DNA from 2 places in the Paenibacillus sp. J31R120 genome. Region 2 is predicted to be linked to the other one. Evidence: riboswitches for the same ligand, from Rfam matches in the RefSeq annotation. Region 2 holds a riboswitch; the other holds the start of a gene.
What was found. Region 2 has a riboswitch for cyclic di-AMP ahead of AC0YNW_RS06125 (APC family permease). Riboswitches for the same ligand answer to the same signal wherever they lie in the genome.
Positions count from the first base shown of each region.

Region 1: linked by a shared signal. The riboswitch ahead of AC0YNW_RS18705 (potassium channel family protein) and the one ahead of AC0YNW_RS06125 (APC family permease) in region 2 are both predicted to bind cyclic di-AMP.

Region 1 is NZ_JBWDNN010000005.1:67,280-75,202, reverse strand. It holds gene AC0YNW_RS18725 (methyl-accepting chemotaxis protein) at 1-1,159, shown strand, start outside; gene AC0YNW_RS18720 (Gfo/Idh/MocA family protein) at 1,318-2,310, opposite strand; gene AC0YNW_RS18715 (Gfo/Idh/MocA family protein) at 2,307-3,293, opposite strand; gene AC0YNW_RS18710 (helix-turn-helix domain-containing protein) at 3,426-4,310, shown strand; cyclic di-AMP (ydaO/yuaA leader) riboswitch at 4,515-4,660, shown strand; gene AC0YNW_RS18705 (potassium channel family protein) at 4,760-5,422, shown strand; gene AC0YNW_RS18700 (IS1595 family transposase) at 5,664-6,557, shown strand; gene nagZ (beta-N-acetylhexosaminidase) at 7,472-7,923, opposite strand, start outside.
Region 2 is NZ_JBWDNN010000001.1:1,325,850-1,333,772, forward strand. It holds gene AC0YNW_RS06115 (suppressor of fused domain protein) at 1-338, shown strand, start outside; gene AC0YNW_RS06120 (hypothetical protein) at 359-1,381, shown strand; gene AC0YNW_RS06125 (APC family permease) at 1,894-3,717, opposite strand; cyclic di-AMP (ydaO/yuaA leader) riboswitch at 3,850-4,006, opposite strand; gene AC0YNW_RS06130 (hypothetical protein) at 4,419-7,923, shown strand, end outside.

The DNA of each region.
Region 1 (7,923 bases), on a different contig from region 2:
AAATGAGGCGATGAATACAGGAATTATTGTCATTATTATTTGCTCGCTGGTTGTAGCGGTCATCTCCTATATCGTAGCTGGCTTCATTCTGCGTCCGATATTTGCGATGTCCAAGCTGATGACGAAAGTAGCAGCGGGTGATCTAACCGAAAGGCTGCAGGTTAATGGTGAAGACGAGCTCGCTCAGCTAAGGGCGAATATGAACGAAATGCTGAATTCCTTCAAGATGACGCTGGTGAAGCTGACGGAAGCTATAGAGCATACTGCGGTTTCGACTGAGCAATTGACAGCCATATCGGTTGATTCGGCTACAGCAGCAGAGCAGATGGCAGTAGCAGTCGAACGGGTTGCCACAGGGGCCAAATCACAGCATCATGGGTCGGAGCAATCCGCCGTAGCGATGGAAGAGATGGCAATCGGCATTCAGAAGATTGCCGAGTCTTCCGGGGTCGTAAGCGAGCATGCCATGATGATGCATGACGATGTGATGGCTGGCGATCGTGTTGTACAACTGGCTGTCGGCCAAATTAAGCAGGCGAGCGGCGCTGTTGGCCGATCGGCTGAGATGGTGCGGGAGCTGGAAGCGAAGACGGCGGAGATTAACGGAATTGTAGGCTACATTTCGGAGATTGCGAGTCAGACGAATTTGCTCGCGCTTAATGCTTCAATCGAAGCTGCGCGCGCAGGCGAGCATGGCAGAGGATTTGCTGTCGTTGCCGGGGAAGTGAAGAAGCTGGCTGTACAGACGACCGAGGCGACAGTATCCATCGGCTCAATCTTGCATGAGATTCAGAGGTCGACGGCATCAACGTCAACCGCCATTGCAGAAGGCATCGGCGAGGTTCATAAGAGCGTGGACCAATTCGATCAGGTTGGGCAGGCCTTCGAAAGTATTATGACAACAGTGAATGGCGTTTCCGCTCAAATCCAGGAGGTATCCGCGGCGACGGAGGAGTTGTCCGCCAGCACGGAGGAAGTGTCCGCATCCATGCAGGAGATTGTTGGCATTTCTGAACATGCTCTACAAGAGCTGGACGGGATCTCGGAGGATACGAATCGGCAGCGTGATTCTATGAAGGAAATATCCGCGTCATCGGAATCTCTTAGCCGAATGGCTACTGAGCTCCAAGAGCTTGTTGCTTTATTCAAATTGAAGTAATATCATCAGGCTGGTATAGTTTCGACAGATATCTTAGTTGTGCTTATGAAAAAAGGGACCTCAAGCCCGCCGACATGTGGGCTTTGAGGTCCTTTTGCACTTATATGAGGATGTTTCTGCTCGGAGCGTACACGTAATGGTTACGGTCCGTAATAGGTTTAGGAGTGCAGCTTAACGGGCTGGCCTTCTTGAATCGATTGGTAGCCTGCAAGAGCAACAGCAGCGGAACGCATGCCGTCAACTCCTGTTATCGGAACCTGTTGACCGCTGCGGATGGCTTCGACGAAGGAACGAATCAGATATAGATCCATATTATCCCCCCAATAATTCCATTGGCCAAGTCCGTCTTGCTGGCTGTATACTTCATTCACTTGAGCCAAGGAATCAACGGATAATACCCCTTTAGTACCGATAATCTCCATGGTGACGTCTCCCCATGTCGGGAATGGAGGCTTGCGGGACCAGCTTGTATCGACAACTCCGAATGCGCCATTGTCGAATTTCACATGGATCATCCCGGCATCGTCTACCTCAAGCTGCTCATTGAACAAAGTGGCGGCATATGCGTACACTTCAGTTGGTTCGGAGCCGGTGAACCAGCGCATGAGATCCATAACATGCACTGTATGGTCGAGCAGGGCGCCTCCCCCGGACAAGCTGCGATCAACGAACCAGCCGGATGGAGCAGTGCCGCGATTCGTTCCTTTGATCGCCACGATCTCTCCGATCTCGCCACGTTCTACTGCCTGCTTGGCTTCTACGACCGCTGCAAGATAGCGACAAGGAAATGCTGTCATGAGCTGGACATGGTTGTCCTTGCAGACTTCAAGCATTTGACTCATCTCATCGATTGATATGCCGAGCGGCTTCTCGCACAGCACATGGACGCCTTTGCCCGCGGCAGCGATTACAATCTCGGCATGCAGCGCGTTTTCAGAGCAGACGACAACTGCATCTAGCGGCTGCTCCAACAGCGCAAGGTAGTCATTATAGTAGGTTATGTTATGCTTGGCTGTTGCCTCCGCCACTCTTTCGGCTACGGGATCCGCAATGCCAACGATATCAACTTCTTGGATGGACAGCAAAGCATCCAGATAAGAAAAGGCATGCTCATGGGCAAAGCTGATCATACCAACCTTTAGGTTGCTCATTTCGCGTGGCCTCCTTTCAAATAAACGGCTTTGCCAGTAACCGCGCTCTCTCTGGCGTATAGGGCCAACTCAAGCGCTTTGTAGGCATCTGCTGCCGTAACGATCGACTCGCTCCCATCTTCAATACAGCGAATAAAGTGCTCTAATTGCAGCTCATACGGGTTTCTGTGTCCTGGGCTGCCCGGTATGACGACGGCTCCAGTCGTATCGCTGCTTGTCCCCTGCTTGACGATTTGGATGGAGCTGCTTTTCAGGCTATTGGCCCGAACGATACCGGTGCTGCCGGCGATTTCAGCTTTCGTATGGAACGGCCCTGGATAACCCCAATTGGCTTCCACATTTGCAATCGTACCGTTTTCGAAGCGTAAAGTGACCAGAGCATAATCGAGTCCCTCTTGTTTCGCGTTCAGGGCGTATATGCTTTCGACCTCGCCGAAGCAGGAGCGCAGGAAGTCCAGATCATGGATCATCAGATCAACGATGACGCCCCCGCTTAAGCCTTCATCCGCAAACCAGTTGCCCGGATGCCCGCCGATCCGGCTGGTATGAGCGACCGCAGGACGCCCCAGCTTTCCGCTGTCCAGCGTTTGTTTGAGATTGTTGTAATCAGGGAAGAAGCGAACAACATGTCCAACAAACAGACGGACGCCGTTCTCTTCACAGACCGTCATCATCTCCCGTGCGTCTTCCAGTGAAAGGGCGATAGGTTTTTCGCAAATAATATGCTTTCTTGCTTTCGCAGCTTTAAGCGTATATTCTTTGTGTAAATAGGTAGGCAGCGCGATGCTTACCGCTTCAAAATCCGCATTTGCCAGCATGTCGTCGAACGAGTAATATGCGGTTGCTCCTGTCTGCCCAGCCAATGTATCGGCCAATTGACGATTTGCATCGCAAACACCTGTTAATTGAACGTTTGCAAGACTGGCGTATATACCGGCATGAATAGCACCCATGCCTCCGCAACCTAGGACTGCCACTTTCATAGAGGGTCACCTTCCTTTATTCGTGGTTAGCTTTGTACTAATCATACAAGGGAGTAGCTGCAGCCGTATATGCAATAATTTAATGGTTTTATATCCATTTTCAACATTTTAACATTCGGGAGAGAGATAGCCTTGGATATTATAAAAGAGCCTATACATTACCAGAATCAGCAGCTATGCCTGAAAGTATGGACATTTTTTCTTGAAGGCTTCGCTGGCGCAGAGCTGCCTAGCTGGCACTATCATAAGGAAGTAGAGTTTATTCTCGTATTAGACGGAATTCATGAGATGCATACCTTAGACAGAACCTATCGCCTGGAGCAGGGCGATGTGATGGTGATTGGCTCCAATCAGCTTCATCGAGCAGTAGGTCATGCAGGGCACGAAGTAGAATATATTGTACTTCACGTCGATCTGGAGCCGTACTTCGATCCGGCGACGATTAACTATTTAAGCTGTTTCATGGAGGTGCTTCAGCCGCTTGACGGACTGAATGATCTGTTCGCGTCCAACCCAGATGCAAGGGAGGAGGTGGGCCGTGCGATCTTCAGCATTCATGAGGAAGTCATGGCCAGACGTCATGGCTACGAGGTAGCGGTCAGCATGCATATCAAAGCGCTGATGCTTGCCATGCTAAGGCATGACGCAAACGGCATATTATCACCGGGCGGAAAGCTGGACGCTCACGTACTGAAGCCTGTCATTGCCTTTATAGATGAGCGACTGGGCGAAAAGATACATATGTCTGAACTGAGCGCTTTAGCCGGAATGAGCTATGTCTATTTTTCCAAGTATTTCAAAACGCATATGGGACTGCCGTTTACCGAGTATGTCAATCGGCGACGTATTGCTAAGGCTACGCGCCTGCTTGCCCTGACCGACCGAAAAATAACGGACATCGCACATTCCGTAGGACTGGAGAATATGGCGCATTTTTATGAATTGTTCAAACGCTTCAACGGCTGTACGCCAAAGCAGTTTAAACTGAAAATGACGTTGTCAGCAGAACCGGAATAGATTCTTCCCCTTATTTCCAACTAGCGCAGGAGGAGATGGTCTAGTTGAGAAAAGCATCAATAAACGCATATAATTCGCGATCGGCTGATAGCGCAATGCATGTAAGCGCTTCTATCGGGATTTTTAAGCTTTTTCCGCCGAAACATGTCTGGAATGCGCTTTTACAAAACATTCGGAAAGGAGTAGCATTAGGCTCATAAATGAATATGCGTAACGCTCAATGGTCCGTTAAGACCAGCGGGGGAACCAAAGCGATCGTAATGGGTCGCAGGGGTGAATCCATGTTATGGTAGGGAGCTCTCGACTTCCGAATCCGTCAGCTAACCTCGTAAGCGTTGTTCGGGAGATAAGTGCGCGCGCTTGTGTTCGTCATGACCACAGAGAGCTTGTTTCTCTGTGGTTTTTGCTGTGTCCAATCAACAATGAATAGTAGAAGAGAGGCTCGTCAGATGGGAAAACAATTTGTAGTCATTGGGTTAGGGAGATTCGGGGGAAGTGTGACGCGAACATTGCTATCGCTTGGCTACGAAGTTATGGGAATCGACAAGGATGAGAAGAGAGTACAGGAATACGCGCCTATCTTGTCCCATGTCTATCAAGCAGATTCGACTGATGATCAGGTCATGCGGGAGCTCGGTGTGCGCAATCTGGATCATGCGATTGTAGCCATAGGCGAAAACCTTCAGTCCAGTATATTAACTACATTGATTCTGAAGGATATTGGCGTCAAATTCGTAACAGCCAAGGCAACAAGCGATTATCATCAGCGGGTGCTTGAAGGCGTCGGTGCGGACCATATCGTTCACCCGGAGCGCGATACAGGAGTGCGGGTAGCCCATCAGGTCACCTCCAAAAACATGATTGAATACTTGGAGTTATCCCCCCAACATAGTCTCGTCGAAATGATTGCCCCGCCAATCTTCTGCGGCAAAACATTAAAAACATTGGACTTCAGAGCCAAATTCGGCTGCAGCGTCATGGCCATACGCAGAAAAGACAATGACTTGGTTGTATCTCCGCACGCGGACGATCGTATATTTGAAGGCGACATGTTAGTTATCATCGGCAAAAACAGCGATATTACAAGGTTCGAGCGGACATTCGCAGACTAAGTGTGAAGTCTGGATGCTTGCAGAAGGACAGTATACTTTTTGCCCGATAACATGTACGTATACAGAAATCATTCAGTACCCCCTTTCTGAGGGTGTTCTTCTTTGGAAAAGGGCTCACTCTCCCATCTGCTCAGGAACAGGTATATAAGATAAAACCATCTATCCAACTCTTGTAAAAGGTTGGGTATTTTGTTATACTAAAAACAGAACATATGTTCTTTTTTTGGGGGGGGTGAGTGATGTGGGAATATTATTAGCTTGGCAAGAGTTTAATGCACAATATCGGAGGGATGAGGATTTTCTTCCTCTTCTTGAACGTTTGAAGTGGCCATCAGGCTTTAAGTGCTATTGTTGTGGACATCGCTCTGCATATAAGATCGTTACGAGAAGTCTGCCTCTTTATGAATGCACGAAGTGCAAATATCAGCAGTCGCTAACCTCCCATACCATTTTACATAAAAGTCGCACTTCTATACGGAAGTGGTTGTTTGTTATGTATTTAGTTGGAAAGTTCGAGCATAGCGTTAATGCCGTGCAATTATCTGCGCTTCTGGACATTACCTATAAGACGGCTTGGCGCATGTTGAATAAAATTCGTTCCGTATTGTCCATGGAGTCGCAGCAAATATGGGGCGAATATATAGAAGTTAAACATGAGATTTTTAATCAGCAGGCTCTTTTATCCGATGACAGGTTACAGAAGGAGAGGTCTGTCGCAATCATTAAGTCGGTAAAACGAGACGAGAATAATTGCAGTAGCAGCTTTTTTACATTTCAATTATTGAGCAGGCGCAAGCAGGCTAGGGAAGACCTCGAGCATTCCGAACAAGCCGAGATATTAATTCGATTAAACCTAGGCGGGCATGACAGCCTGGAGATGAATCCGAGGTTTCAGCAGTTTCAAAAACGAAATACTGCAGGAGATTTAGTCAATTCTGGCAAGCGTACTTGCCACCCGTTATCCGTGATTGCCAGTAATGCGTTTAGTTGGATGAAGGACAAGTTTCACGGAATCGGGGATAAGTATGCCCAGCAGTACATGGACGAATATTGCTTAAGGCTGAACGCCTCCACTGGCGCTATTAAATGCGCATTTGAACACACAGCAAGCCTATCACTGCAAATGAAGCATTGATTGTACTGCAACGAAGACGCATTAGCTTTCAAACCTATGAGCTATTTGAGTTTGAGTATGTATCAATATCTGCTTGACTTTGCCTAACTTTGCTTGACTTTGCCTAACTGTGTTTGAACTTGTCTAAACCCATGTAAAAGCCGTGTACCCCCATAATGCGTAACCCGTATCGTATTACTCATCACGCGAACCCTATAACACGTACCCCATCCCGTGAATCAATAACCCAAAACACGTAGCCCATCACGTGTAACTTTTAACGCGAGTCCCATCATGCGAGCCCCTTAATGCGTAACCCGTAATGTATGTCTCGTAACGCGTACCTCATCCCTCATCCCGTGAATCAATAACCCATAATACGTATGTAGCCCATAACATGTAACCCATCACGCGAGCCCTATCACGCATAACTTTTAACGCGAATCCCATCATACGAGCCCCTTAACGCTTAATACGTAGTGTATGACTCATAACGCATCACGTGAATCAATAACCCATAACCCGTACGTAGCCTATCACGTGTAACTTTTAACGCGAATCCCATCATACGAGTTCCTTAACGGTTAACACGTAGTGTATGACTCATCTCGCGAATCCAATCCCGTGAATCAATAACCCAAAACACGTAGCCCATAACGTGTAATCCATCACGCGAATCAATAACCCATAACCCATAACTGATAACCCATAACCGATAACCCGTAGCCCTTATAAGTCTTACAATCTTACTCTCTAAATTATTTTGTTTTTGCCCTGAGTTGATGGGATAGTGAGCAGGTTTGGGAAAGTGAAGGGTCTTGGAGAGATCTTTATTTTGTTGAGAGGTCGGTCTTTGGTTTGAATTTCGTTTAGAAGGAACTCGAAATATAGTTTGTTGCGATTGATAGGAAAAGGAAATAAAAAAGCCCGGGCCATTATGGCCGGGCTTGTAGTGCGTTATTGATGACTTCGTTGACAGCGGAGACGTCTATATCAGGAGTTGACTCGTCGGAGAGCTTGTACTTTTGCTTCAGGCTAAGCACACGATAGACGCTTTCGTCCAGCCGTTCCTCACTTATCTCACCGGAGTGAACAGCTTGTCTAAGGGCATCCAGAGCTTCGATTCGCAGCTTCTCTTCATGGCTTACGAGCACGATGTCTGCGCCCGCCTGGACGGCGGTTACGGATGCGTCCCCGATTTTGTTGCCGTTCAGCAAGCCGCCCATTGTCATATCATCCGTTATCACGACGCCCTCATATCCCAGCTTCTCACGCAGCAAGTCGTTGATTACAGCCTCGGATATAGAAGCAGGGTGTTTAGTGTCCAGATCCATCATGAGCAGATGCGCGACCATGATGGCGTCAACCTCCTGTTCAATGGCCTCTT
Region 2 (7,923 bases):
GATGGCTGAAGATGCTGGCTAGATTTCCCCATGACTACGATACTTGGCTAGGCTGGGAGCATACGATACCTAACGGAGATCCGGCCGAACCGCTTTCACAGCAAACGAGCATGAGCGGAATCATTTTGTTGCCTCCTCTTGAAGTAGATGAAGATTTTATTTCGCTAGAAATGGAGGATGGGCGGACCGTGCATTTCTACGCTATCGTTCCACTGTACCCGGAAGAGATGGATCTTAAGCTAAAGCATGGCAGCGACCCGCTGCTGGATAAGTTCGAGGAATACGACGTTAACGAGATTCTAGATTTGAATCGTCGCAATACGTGCAAAGCTGACTAGAGGTTTTTGGAGGCATAACATTGGAGCAGGACTTAACTAAGTTTGTAAATTCATTAATTTTAAAACAAATTGATCTTCCTGTGATGTTGGAAAGTGGAAATCCTACTCTATTTGAATTATTTAATACATCATTTATAAAGAGAAAGATGAACAAACGCTTACTATTACCTAACTTTGAAAAAACAGATACAGTTGCAATATTGTCTGATTATGGAGGGGAATCTCCTAATAGTAAATATTACACATATACGTTTGCATTTGTAGACTACGATTATCTCGGTATCTTATATGAGAAAGAGATACTAAAATTACGCACTAAATATGGATTAAACCATCCTTATAAGGAAATCGCATTTAAAGACCTTCATTATGGTCCCATCAAAAGATCATTGAAAGAGTATCTAGAATTAATGAATTGGGCAGTCAATGGGCTCATTTTTACTTTGGTTGTAGAAAAGGATGTAATTTCTGTTTTTGGCCAAAACAATTTGGAGTCACTGAGGCAACTGGTTAATCATCTCGAGAAAGAAAACTTGGGGAAGTGGAAACCTGATACTGCCGAAAAGGTACAGAGAATTATTGGTACAATGGCTTATTTGACTAATTTAATGGTGCCGAATGGAAAAAAGATATTTTGGATGACTGATGAAGATAGCATTATGGCTAATGAAAAATTATCTAAAGCTACAGCGAGAATGTTTAAAAATGCAATACACTCCTTTAAGGGAGCAGAATATCCTGTAGTAGGCTATTCAAAACCGTTTCAAAAAGGGACAGATCCTCTTTTCTTAGATCTTTTAAGTCTTTCTGACTTAGTTGCTGGATCGATTGAGCATTATTATACAAGGAAAACAATTCTAGACAACCTAACAGTTAGCGAAGGAGCTAATGAGGTCTTAATGTGGCTTTCAAATCACGGGCTTGCGTTAAAAAAACAAACTTTTTTAATCACGTACAATGAGGGAGCATATAATGGTGGATTCATAGATTTTAGTTTAAATAATCCATTAGATAATGTTAGATATATTGATGTCACATTATAATAGCCCGACTCACTCCTAATAGTGAATCGGGCTTTTTCTCGTCGATTAGTAGATAGGGATTCGTGCATACTCACATGATACAAAGAGAATTCAAGCTATTTATCCTTAAATTCGAAGGTCAATACAGTTTCAAATACATTAGTTCGCTCCGCTTTCTCAACTAGTACAAAATCAGATTCTTTTTTGGACGAGCTTGTCCCTTTCTTGCCGATCGTGATAATCCCGATTCAAACCGTTTTGTTTAATGTAATCGAGAAATACTCTGAATTCCGAAAAAGTAAGTTTAAAGCTTTTGAATGGATACGGTTCTCCCGTCATAAACAGACTGACTTCAATGGGTTCCATAGGTATCATCTCCATTTTCTCGCTGGACCACACTAACTTGAGTTTAGACGTAACAAGTCTATAAAAAAATGTCGAAGATAATATGCGTACAGAACTGCTAACTTATTCACCTAAAAATGCAACTAGAAAAGCTTGGAAATCCAATCAGGAATCCAAGCTTTTTTCGTTTATTTCTTCAAATGGTACGGTACGGTCGTAATGATGATGTCCTTGCGGTAGAGCAGATGCGTCCGGATCATAAAGCTGCTTTGGTTATGAAGAAGATTATGCCAGCCCTTCTTTGGAATGAACTGAGGAATGACGACCGTTACCTGGTAATTCGACTCATCCGCTTTGCGTTTCACCATGTCGATGAATTTACTGAGCGGTTGGATGATGCTTCGGTATGGGGAGTGCAGCGTGACCAGGCGAACCTCCGGCTTCCACTGGCTCCATTTCTTCTCGAACTTTGATTCTTCTTCCCGGTCGAACGGGATGTAGACGGCGATGATTTGCTCGGCGCCGAGAGACTGCGCATAATTTAACGACTGCTCCACGACATGGGTGATGCCGGATACCGGCACGATGATGACGTTGCCTTTGATCGGAACCGCCGGCTCACATGTGGCAAGACGCAGTTGATCGCCGACCGCTTCGTAATGCTTTTTGATGCGGTGGAACAAATAAACGATGAGCGGCAAAAACACAAGTACCGGCCATACCTGCGCCAATTTGGTGATGAAGAACATCATCGTAACCGTGAAGCTGATAAGAGCTCCCGTCGAGTTGATGGTCAGCTTTGTGATCCAGCCTGCCGGCTTCTCGCGTATCCACTTCACCATCATGCCCGATTGGGACAATGTGAAGGGGATGAATACCCCAACAGCATAGAGCGGGATCAGATGCTCCGTCTTTCCTTGAAAAGCGATGATGAGCAGAATCGACAGCAATCCTAGAATTATAATGCCGTTCGAATAGCCGAGCCGGTCGCCGCGAACGGTGAACATTCTTGGAATGAACTTATCTTTCGCCAGGTTGACTGCAAGCTGCGGGAATGCCGAGTATCCCGTATTGGCGGCAAGTATCAGAATAAGAGCAGTAGTCCCCTGGACGAAAAAGTACATAATATGGCGTCCGAACGTTGTTTCGGCGATTTGCGAAACGACGGTGGCTTCCTCAAGCGGCTTGATGCCATACAAGTACGCGAGCACCACAATCCCCGAAAACAACAGAGCGAGCAATATTCCCATAGCAGACAATGTTTTGGCTGCATTGTTAGGGCCAGGGCTCTTGAAGTTCGGAATTGCATTAGAAATCGCCTCGACCCCGGTCAGTGCGGAGCTTCCGGAAGCGAATGCCTTAAGCAGTAAGAATAAGCTGATCCCTGCGATTGGCGTGCCGATTGGCGTATGCAGATCCGAAGCTACGCCGCCGACCATGATGCGGTATAAGCCGGCTCCGATCAAGATCAATAGGGACAAAACAAACAAGTATACCGGATAAGCCAGAATGGACGCTGATTCTGTCACGCCTCTCAAATTCAGCAGAGTAAGCAGAAGTACGAATACGACGGCAATTGGAACCGTGTATTCATGCAACGAAGGAAAGGCGGACGTAATGGCATCGGTACCGGCTGATACGCTGACGGCTACCGTCAGAATATAATCAACAAGTAGTGACCCGCCTGCCACCAGACCGGGGTATACGCCGAGATTATTTTTCGAAACGACATAAGCCCCGCCACCATGCGGATAAGCGAATATGATTTGACGGTACGACAAAATCAGGGCAGTCAGCAAGATTAACACGCCGATCCCGATGGGGATCGAATACCAGAATGCTGCGGCGCTAACCGTAATGAGAACCAATAATATTTGCTCAGGTCCGTATGCGACGGATGAGAGAGCGTCCGAGGATAAAATCGCGAGCGCTTTTTTCTTGTTCAATTTTTGCTCGCCCAGTTCGTTTGTCTTCAAAGGCTTGCCGATTAAAAAACGTTTAAAAGCTGCCATGTCGTCATCCACTCCATTTTATGAGGATTGCAGCTCAATTCCGAGTCAACGATAAACCTTAATCTCTTCATCGAATGGCAAAAAAACCGCAGGAAAGTAGGGACCTTCCCGCGGTTTCTAAAAAACGCGATGAGTTCCTCTTTCGAGACGCTTACGAGGTTAGCTGACGGATTCAGGTCTGAAAGTAACCTTACGCCGATTGAGACAATCAAGCGATTCACCCCTGGAACGGCAAGCCATTCCGATGGTTCCCCCGTTTCTGCTGCGCAGAATTAAGCGATCAAGGATTCATGTATTTGTGAGCTTACATTGATAAATCTTACTCCTCGATGAGCAGGCTGTAAACAAACAGGGGAGGAAGCTTAACGTGATTTTGAATAACATTCGTCTGAAAATCCGTACATATCGGCTCCAATCTTGACGCCGCGCATTTTTTCATCTTCTTGCTCCTGAATTCAGTAAAAGATTAGGTTTAAGGATCGCTTCATAATTCCCCCTTTTTAAAGGACTGCCATTGGCAGCCCAAGTTCGTCATGCACGGAATTGGCAAGCTCGCAATCTTCCGAAAAATAAATTCCCAAATGTTACTATTTATTGCTATAATTTATAAGAGTACAACAAAAGGGTTTTTTCACAAGTTTTTACATCTAAATGTCGGTAGCCCTTGCGTCTCAGAAGTAAATTCCGAAAGGAGAATGTAGATGGCAAAAACATTTCATTTCCAACTGGTGGAGGGCTATAAGGGCCAAGAACTCACCACTTGGGTGGGCACGGAAAAGGTGGTAACGAAGGCGCATACCGTACATACCCTTCGCACTGCCGCTTCGGGCAACGGGGCGCTTTCGCTGCTCTCGGAAACGAGCCGTAGCCTGTTCACACACTATGCAGAAATTCCAGAAGAGCTGCTTCCGACCGAGCATTTGACCCGTATTCGGGTCACATCGCCCGATCCCAACCCCGACATTTATCTACCTGCGCTACATCACGTGTCGATCCATATTCCCGAGCGGCATCGCAGAAAGTACTATGAGCGCAAAATGGCGCGGAACGGTATATACCACCATCCTAAGCTGAGCGCACTGGGCCTAACCAAATTGGCCAATAGCTTAAGCAATAGCGAGCTCATTCAAGCCTGTGTCGATGCCGAGCTGCTGCAGTCGCCAATAGATACTGCGATCTCGATTCTGTTCTCCAATCCGGAGCTTGCTTCCAACCGGCCGCATACGGCCGCCATTGTGACCAACGATCATATTTACCCTTCCGAAATCGTTAATCCGCAGCAATATAACCGGGTTCGAAATCTGGCAATCATCCTCAGCAAACAAGGCGAAGCCAGCTCGACGGGCGGATGGGCGACTATTACCGATTCCGTTGATAAGGACGGCAACCCGCTTTATTTTGAGTTCGATTTGGCTGATCGCAAAGTAGGCGACCGCGTTTTAGAGTACAAATGGTCGGAAATGACAACAGATGCGGCGACAGCGCCGAACGGCGGAGCGATGCAGACGGCGAGCAACGATACCGCGCTGCAAAACCAGACGTGGAGCGTAAACCAGGGCAAAACGGCGAGCGAGCATCAGGACAACAGCGGCTCCAGCAATGTCACCGTTCGCAGAGCGTACGCTACCGGTGTGGATGGCTTAGAGCCTGCCGCCCCTCAGTTCAAGTGGACGGTAAAGGAGCTTACGCCGAACCACGGGCTGGACGTGAATGCAGGCTCGCTGAAGTTCCATGCGGACGGCACGTTTTCCATCGATGTGAAAAATACGTATTTGCGATCGGTAGGCGCGTTTGCGCAGTTTTTTAACGAGAAAGGCGAGCAAATCAAAAATCCGGAGGGCTGGGAAGAGAAGCTACCGGAATTTATGAGAAGCTGGTTCGAGACGGATTACAAAAAATTTATTACGCCGGTCTCGGCGGTCAACTCGGTGATGGGCATACCGATGCCCACCGATCCCAAAACGCTGTCGTTCAAATTTCCAAGCGATGCGACGAGCCTTAAGCTGCAATTCGGCGGTCTGGGCACGTCTCAGTGGGATAAGGATATAGCACTGGTCGGGTCCCTGATGACGGGCATTATGCAGTACGGCATCCCGACCATCTTCCTCGTAGCGGGAGCGGCGATTACAAGCTCCAAATGGTTTAACGAATTCGTCGACGATTGGGATAACATTATCGCCGTATTGGGCGTTGCTTTCCCAATCGTCGGCGGAGGGGTGGCGACGGCATCTGCGCTTGGTCATACGAAGTGGGCGCTGTCCACCGTAGCCAATGCAGTTGCGGGCATGCTGGTGAAGAAGGGACTGGAGAAGCTCGCACTGAAAATAACGGGCGAAATTACAGCGGCTGCGCTTGCCACTAACATTCCGTTTGTCGGCTGGGCGCTTCGGGCGGCGAACATGGCGATTAATGTTGCGAGCATGGCTGTTACGACGGGCGAAATTATGTCCTCCCCATCGACGCTGGCGGCCACCGTGGCCCGTTCCATGGATCTGGAGTTTACGTTGAAGCCGGACCCTGAGCACGGCGAAGCAGGACATCCGGAGACGGCCGTCTGGCCAGCTGTGTCCCATCACTATCAAGTGACCGTCCAGTACCAGGGCGGAACGAACTTCGTGCTGAAGGGCAAAATGCCGGAGACGACGTCCAGCACGCCGCTTAAGCTTACGTTCGCGGATATTCCGGTCGGAGGCAAGCTGCAAATTATGGCGGGCATCTACTCCGAGAACGGCTGGCTGTGCGGCAAATATCAGGGCGAATGGCTGCCCGCTTTCCCGGACGACGGCTCACCCTCGCTGCGGCTTTCTGGCAGCATTACAGAAATTCTCGTTCCGCTCACGCAGGATACCCAATACAAATATAAGGAAAAAATCGTCTACGACGCTCCGAGTCAAAAGCATATCTGGCATGCGGGCGATTTGCCGACGGCGACGGTGGCGAGTCTCGATTGCAGCAGCGGAGGCAATCGGCTGTGCAAGCCGGTCGGCATGACGCTGAACGGGCAGGCGTACCAGGTCGGCTATGTATGGAGCGCCAGCAGTCAAAATTATTTGGCGCAAAACTTGTCCGTGCTGGCCGATCCGCAGTCACGCTTCAAGCTGTCCGAGACGGCGTTTGCCGTCCAGCCGGCTATCGCTTACGACCAGTTCGGTGTCGAGCCGAAGGAAGGACAGGATCGTGAGGTCAGCCTGAACAACTTTATTGTCGATACGCGCAATAACCAGTTTCACTTGCGCCGTGTCGATCTGATGGACGGCAAGCCGGGCTTCGGCTTGAACGGTCCGAATTTGAAAAGCTGGGGCAAATTCAATTTGTCCAATCTCGACGGAGTCGTTGTGCATCCGGAAGGTGCGGTAATTGCCGTCAGTTGGCGGGACAGCAAGATGGAAATTTTGCAAATTCCCGAGGCGCCGTCGGACGACAACAAGGCGGAGGATGCGCAGATGGTATCGGGGCTCGGCGTGAGGCAAGGGCTACTGAGCGGACCACGGGCGCTGGCGGTGACGCCGGACGGGCGCGTGCTCATTCTCGAAACCGTCAACCAGCGTATTCAGTCGTTCGATACAAAAGGAAACCCGGTGGCCAGCTTCCTGGGCGAAAAGCTGTTTACGCTGCTGGCTTCCGACTATTCCGCCGATTTGGACAAAGGCCAATTTTCCGCGGCGCTGCAGCAGCAGTTCCAAGCGAACGGCTTGACGCATATTTTCGATTTGGCCGGATCGCTGGCCTCCGACTTGAACTCGGGCGTGCTGACCGATTACCTGATTGATGCTTTCGCCGACGAAGGCGTCTACCTAGCGTACGACAAAGAGCACATGAATGATCATAAAATCAGCGCTTTTGTGACGATTGTCGTGCAAGGCCAGCAATGGTTAATTACCGACCCGACGCGCAGCGCCGTCTTCGACATCAAGAAAGGGGGCAATGTGCTAGGCGTCAACCATGCGCTGACAAACGTTGTGGTCGACGTACGTGCCGAGGGCAGTACTTGGGTCGTGGAAGACCGGACCGGCGCCAAGTCTTATTATATAGCCCAAGATGCGGCGAACAGCCGGCAGTTGAATGTGAACCGCTATTTGCCGCACATGAAGCTCTACAATCCGGACGGGCGCACGGATATTACGTACCTCGACGTCGCGGTCGAGGCGAAAGGGTATATTTACGTACTCTCGTATGTGTCGAGCGGCAGCGTGACGAGCAATTACA